Regions from separate parts of the Lysinibacillus sp. NPDC092081 genome, predicted to be linked through region 3. Evidence: riboswitches for the same ligand, from Rfam matches in the RefSeq annotation. Region 3 holds a riboswitch; each other region holds the start of a gene.
The links. A riboswitch is a leader RNA that binds a small molecule or an ion and turns the genes downstream of it on or off. The one in region 3 is predicted to bind cobalamin.

Region 1 (2,276 bases), on a different contig from region 3:
CTCCTAGTGATTTTATCGGCCGCATGATGACCGATATTCAACAAGCTGCTGGTACATTTGAAGCGCCAATCTTAACTGAACATGATGCGATTTTAACCGGTCGAGCCCCTGTCGCAACATTTATGAGCTACAGTACAACCTTTGCTGCCTATACTAATGGTAAGGGCGTACTTTCTCTACAATTTGATGGTTATGATGTGTGTCACAATACGGAAGACATCATTGCACAAATTGGCTACGATAAAAACGCCGACCCCGAGTATACATCCTCTAGTATTTTTTGTACAAAAGGCAAGGGCTACTCCGTTCCTTGGCAAGAAGCAGAAGCAGCTATGCATTGTATTGACTGAATTCATAAAAACAGGACATGATTTTATATCATCGTCCTGTTTATTATGTTTCGTGGGGATTTACTATGCTATTGCGGGTAATCTTGCTTTGCGCGAGTACTTGCTCTCCTTTCGCGGGTATTTACTGTGCATCCGCGGGTATTCTGCCTTTGCGCGGGTATTTACCTTGCTTCCGCGGGTATTTACCCTGCTTTCGCGGGTATTCTTCTTCACCCAGCACGACTATTTTTATAAAGCTTGTACTGTTTTCTATGCTTGTTTAAAAATGCGATATGAAGGTTCCACAACGTGGCTATGGGAAGTAGAAAAATCGATTAAAATCTTGCCAGGTCGGCTTCTCAAAAGTTGCAAATTATCAATTAATTCTAGCAATAGTTCATGACCGTTACCACGTGGATGCCAGTTTAAATGATAATCATTAAGTTCCTTCACAGCTTCTAAAAATTGATGATACTCTCGCTCTACAAAATTAATCAGTTTTTTGTCTTTATGAGCTACCTGTGATAGATCCTCGAAATATGTTTCATAAAAGCGCATTACGATCGAGCACAATAAATCATTGACCCGAGCAGCACTTAATATTGGATTAGGATCTTGGGAAAGTCGCTCTAAATTTGGTTTTGCACGCGTCGAATCTATGCGTGTAATTAAATGATAATGCTCACCATTCACCTCATACACAATTGGATTTGTCGGCATATACATCATAAAACTATTTGTTTTTGTTTTAAGCTGATCTGTTATATCCGCCTTTGCAAAAAGGTGCCCTTTAATATTTTCATTTTGAATCCAAATAATATCTTTGTTATATAAAATTTGCTCAAATAATCGTTCATTACTAATAAGATTGCTAGCTATTAATTGATCAACAAGTGATTCTACAACCATTCTTGTTGTAGCTTTCTTAGTAACTTCAGTGCGTGGCTGCTTACAAATTTTCATATCTAAAGATTGTGGTTGCTGTGCTGTATATACATGAATATTCGTCATACTGCATCCTCTTTTCGTACATATTTTCAAAACGGAAGTCATCAGTAAAAAAAGGATTTCCTATTAACGCGAGGAAATCCTTCATTCTATCTTTTTCGTTCATCATATAATGTCAAACAATGCCCAAATATGAAAGAATTAGCTCGACAGCAAATACCTTCTTTTATCTTGGGCGTTTGACGTACAGTGACGAACAGAGCATTCTGTTTTGTCAACATGCCACCTCCTATTCCTCGTAGGGTTATGGTGTGTACTCATAATAGGCAGGTATCCTGACTCATGATCATCACTACTTTTCCCCTTCCCGTCGTTAAACAGTGGTCTATGAAAAGTCGCTCACATTTACAGTTGCGGGACAGTGTCGGATTTGCACCGACTTCCCATTTAAGTAAATCGCACGCAATTTACACCTATTACTCCACGCTATTCAGTTGTAAAGAAATTGGAAAATACCAGATTTCTTACTATTAATAGTAAAGTACTGTATTTTTAAAGTCAATTGAGGCAGTTAGATATTTTAAAACTACTCACTCAACTTCGGAGCTTTTCGTAATTTAGTTGCTTGCTCAAATGAAAATGCGAGTTTTATTAGAACATCTTCACTAAATGCAGTTCCTGCGAAAGTTATACCAAACGGTCTCCCATTTTCCATATACCCTGCTGGGACGGCAATAGACGGATATCCAGCTTTCGCACTTATTGTCGAACCTATATATGATGGAAAAATAATCGCATCTAATTCATATTTTTTTAATGTATAGTCGATTCCTTGTTCTTGAGAAAAATACAAATCCTCTAGTTTTGCATGTAAATAGTCAGAATCTCTTAACGTGTTCGATAATTTCTCTCTCGATTCCAATTTATCCTGCCCATATTTCAACGACTTTCCTTTTGAACGTTTATTAAATTGAATTAACTCAGAGATAGAATGGACAG
Region 2 (2,276 bases), on a different contig from region 3:
AAGGCACGCCTGTTTCAAGCTGTGAGCGCATAATACGCTTCATAATATCAATGGCTGGTACGACTTCACGACTTAACAATGGATTCGCGATACATTCCGCATATTTAGTACGGAAAGAGCCGTCACCCTTTTTCTCATCGTAGTAATCCTCTAGTGAGTAGCCCATGATTTCTCGCACTTCATGTGGGTCAAATAAATGCCACTCCCCACGTGCCTCAACAGTTTCCATAAATAAATCCGGTAAGCACAGCCCTGTGAAAATATCATGGGCACGCAAACGCTCATCCCCATTGTTTAAGCGTAAATCTAAAAACGTAAAGACGTCTTTATGCCAAATATCTAGGTATACAGCAATAGCTCCTTGTCGTTGACCTAGCTGATCGACTGAAACCGCCGTATTATTAAGTTGTTTAATCCATGGTAAAACGCCACTTGATGCACCTTTAAAGCCTTTAATAGATGAGCCTCGGCTACGAATTTTGCCCATATAAACACCAATGCCACCGCCGTACTTCGATAATGTTGCGACATCTGTATTCGTGTCATAAATACTTTGTAAACTATCATCTACTGTATCGATAAAGCAGCTAGATAGCTGTCCATGTGTTTTACCAGCATTCGATAATGTTGGTGTGGCAACAGTCATATATAAATTACTCATCGCCCAATACGATTCACGTACTTTTTCTAAACGATTTTCTGTTTCATCCTGCATCAGGGTCATCGCAATGACCATCCATCGTTCCTGCGGTAGCTCCACTGGTGTTTTCGTGTAGTCACGGACTACATAGCGGTCCATTAATGTTTTTAAGCCAATATACGTAAACAACTCATCTCGACTTGATTCTAAATAAGAAGCGAGTTCCTGAAGCTCCTGCTCACTATACTTTGTTGTTAAACTTTCATGATACAAACCAGCTTCTGTATAGTGTGCTAAATGTTCTGGGAAAACTTTATAAACATCCTTCACTGAAACACCACGGCGCATTGCAAATTGATCATATAACTTTTCTAAATAAATTTGAGCTGCGACAAATGTCCAGTATGGCTCCTCTTCATCAATGAGGCTAAGCGTTTGTAAAATCATCGCATCTGCCCATGCTTCAAATGTGGCATTGTCGTTTTTTCGTAGCCATCGATCCGATAACCTTACAAAACTTTCGAGTTCATCCTCCGTGTAACTTTTCTTGAGCTTAGTCATTTGCTGTTCAATTTGAATTGTCATGTAACATTCTCTCCCTTTCCTTCTACAGCAACACAAAAAGCGATCACGCAACATTTATCGGTTACGTGATCGCTGTAAAATCGGAAATGGAAATGAAGGACATGCACACAAAGAAGTGAACAAATCTTTCGCCTCCACTTCTCAATCCCCGAAGAATGTGTTGCTGTCTTGAACAACTCGGCAGGTCTCCTGGCTCATGCTTCCTCCAAACGATGGCCTTCCCGTTCTTCACAGTGGCCTAATCATCATTTGTCAGCATTTACAGTTGCGGGGACAGCTTCGGCCTAAGATGACTCTTTTTCCGAATTCCCTTTTAAACCATATTGGTACCGCTTGTCCAAAATACTATATATTGTGTTTTAACTCCTAAACAAATCTAACATATTGTGTTTATTGTTGCAATAGGCGTTTTGCCCCTTGCACGTTATAAAGTGCTACATTTTCTCGAAGCAAGCCCAATTACAATGCAGTTTTACATAGTTTTTCAAAATTTCTAGGAAAATTTTTTTGTGCTTGCTGCTCTTTTTCTGGCTGTATTCCTAGCAAAACTACTGCACATGGACCAGCCGATTTCTCAACATCTAATGAACTTTTGACCTGTTGTTTGCCAAAAAGTCGGGTAAATTCTGCTTGCAGACCTTTTGATCCAACTGGCCATATTTGCTGCACTATTTCCTCATTCCATGCCTGAAAAATGGGTTGCAGCTGTGCGACATCTTCAGGCTGTGCAAGGACTTCATTGCCTACAAGTGGCAGTCCATAGGTGTACCAACTTAGTTGCTCAAGCTTAGTTGCTGTGCGTTTCTGTTGCTCACCAAGCATCGTTACAGACAACCCTGATTGTAAAGTGGGCATATTGGACTCTGTGCTACCGTCTATTGGCGGACAACTAAGACCAGCCTCATCAAAAACCTGCTGAATGCCTGCCACATAACGAGACCATGCAGCATCCCCTGAAAAATTAGCGAGTAAAATATGGCTTGGTAAAGCATTTGCAGCAAGCTGCTCTAAAAATGTAACACGTGCCGTTAAGTATGCCGTTAGTTTGTCT
Region 3 (2,276 bases):
CCTACCATAACATCAGCGCCTTCAAGGTTTAATTGGACGCCTATTTTTGCTAATTCTCCTTGCATTAATTCTGCCATAGGTTTTTGGATGGCATCTGTTGCAATATAGATTAAATCTAATGTAAGAGGTTGCCCATTTTTGGAACGGATTTTATCACCTTTTTGTAAAGTCCAACCTGCTTCATCTAATAACTGCTTGGCTTTTTCTGGATTGAATAGGATTGGTTTTAAATCAATGTTGGCATAAGGAATAGCATCCCAAAACAGTGTATTGGCAACTTTTTCTGTACCATGGGTAATACTTTCAACCATTTGTTCTTTATTAATAGCGAATTGAATAGCCTGACGTACTTTTAATTCTGCTAAAGGACCAGATTGTGTGTTAAACAGTAATGCACGTGTAGATAAAGGTTCAGATGTAGCCGTTTTGTATTTACCACTATCTTTTAAGAAAGTATAGTTATCTAAGCTAATAATGCCGCGACCATAAATTAAATCTAATTCTTCATTTTCAAATGCCAGTGACATAGATTCTGAATCAGGAATAATTTTCACTTTTACTTTGTCTACCAGTGGCTTTTCACCCCAATAATGTTCGTTGCGGCTAAAAATAGCGTATTGATCTTTTTTGTATTCGGTTAATACCCATGAACCCGTACCAATCGGAGCTTTTATACCTTTCTTAGTTGCATCTCCTTCAGGGAATCCGTTATCCCCTAAGAAGCGAAATGGTCGAACAAATGCCAGTTCATTTAATACGGGGTAATATGGTTCATCTAACTGTAATCGAATAGTATAGTCATCTGCTTTCACAACATCTACAATATGATTCACCATTCCCATCCAGGAATGTGTTTCACGATCTGCTAAAACTGCTTTAAAATTACGAATGACATTATCTGCATTAAAGGCTGTCCCATCAGAGTATTTGACATCTTTTCTAAGATGAAATATGTAAGTTTTTTTATCGTCGGAGATTTCCCATCTCTCTGCTAATTTCGGCGATATTGTCCCATCATCGTTATATTCTACCAATGATTCATACACCATTGCTTGTGCAGTCATTTGGTTTGGTAAATAGGTATGCGGATTTAAAGGCCCTATATCTAGCGGCCAGCCAATTGTTATCATTTTTCCTTCGTTATCTTTTGTTGTACTTCCATTACCTTCATTCGAGCTTGAACACCCTGCTAAAATGGTTAACATCAGTAATAGCATGAAAGGTAATAATTTCTTTTTGAATAACATTAATATTGCTCCTGTCTATTTATTTGTGCTAGAAAGATTGAATTATTGTACTTCTCCACCCATAGCATTCGGGGAACCCCGCTAAAACCCGAAATTCCGCCGCTAACCAATTAAAGAACGCCGCTAAAAGTGTGAATTGCGCCGCTAACCAAACAATTTGTACGAGGTTTCAAAGTTGTTTTTGTCTTAAGTACATATAAACTATGTTCTCTCTTTATTCGCACCTCACTTTGATGTAAACTACTAAGTTTGGAAAAAGCCATAAAAAAATCCTTATTCAAATATGAATAAGGATAGAAAAACTCATCAGTAAAAGCCTTCCCATCCATCTCCCTATCTTTCGTAGCTCTACAATGAATCTTACTACAAGCAGGCATTCTGGCTTATGAATCTTCATTTTGCTTCACCTTCCCAAGTACTTACTCAGTGGTTTTTTTGAAACAAAACTCCTCATTTACAGCTGCGGGACAGCATGGGATTTACACCCATTTTCCTTTTAATTAAGCGAAAAATTATTTTTCACCTAAAACTTGTAATGGTAATTATTAAATTTAGTACTAAACATAACACGCTTCAAAGACACACGTCAATTTTATTTTCTGAATATAATAAAGTTTTGCGATTTTTAAACAAAGGTATTTATGTATATTCCACAAAAAAAGCCATTCACACACTAGTGAGATGGCTACACTTCTATCGTTGATGTTTTTTTAACATTGATTCTGTGAAAAGTTGAGATTGTCCCTTTGGAATACTTATTGTTTGCCACTCAGAGCCCTTTATTTGCTTAGCGATGTAAACGATTTGACCGACATGTTGTGAATAATGGGCCATTTGTCTTTCAATCGCATCTATCACGGAATGCTGTTCTCCCCTTATTGTTACAAACCCTTGTAAATCAGCTTCTGTTAATTTTTGTAAAGCATCTAAAAATACTTGCCAGCCCTTTTCCCATACTGCCATAACTTCTTCTTTTGTCTGAAGGCTATCGGTAAATTCATCATCACGATTTCTCGTTGCTTTCTCACC

Region 1: linked by a shared signal. The riboswitch ahead of ACIQLB_RS16740 (hypothetical protein) and the one ahead of nikA (nickel ABC transporter substrate-binding protein) in region 3 are both predicted to bind cobalamin.
Region 2: linked by a shared signal. The riboswitch ahead of ACIQLB_RS08620 (ribonucleoside-diphosphate reductase subunit alpha) and the one ahead of nikA (nickel ABC transporter substrate-binding protein) in region 3 are both predicted to bind cobalamin.

Annotation. Positions count from the first base shown of each region.
Region 1 is NZ_JBIVRU010000012.1:52,253-54,528, forward strand. Features, by position in the region: gene ACIQLB_RS16735 (GTP-binding protein) at 1-350, shown strand, start outside; gene ACIQLB_RS16740 (hypothetical protein) at 600-1,340, opposite strand; cobalamin riboswitch at 1,586-1,769, opposite strand; gene ACIQLB_RS16745 (amidase family protein) at 1,864-2,276, opposite strand, start outside.
Region 2 is NZ_JBIVRU010000003.1:270,324-272,599, reverse strand. Features, by position in the region: gene ACIQLB_RS08620 (ribonucleoside-diphosphate reductase subunit alpha) at 1-1,225, opposite strand, end outside; cobalamin riboswitch at 1,387-1,574, opposite strand; gene ACIQLB_RS08615 (hypothetical protein) at 1,685-2,276, opposite strand, start outside.
Region 3 is NZ_JBIVRU010000018.1:42,990-45,265, reverse strand. Features, by position in the region: gene nikA (nickel ABC transporter substrate-binding protein) at 1-1,247, opposite strand, end outside; cobalamin riboswitch at 1,599-1,796, opposite strand; gene ACIQLB_RS19930 (DUF1572 family protein) at 1,941-2,276, opposite strand, start outside.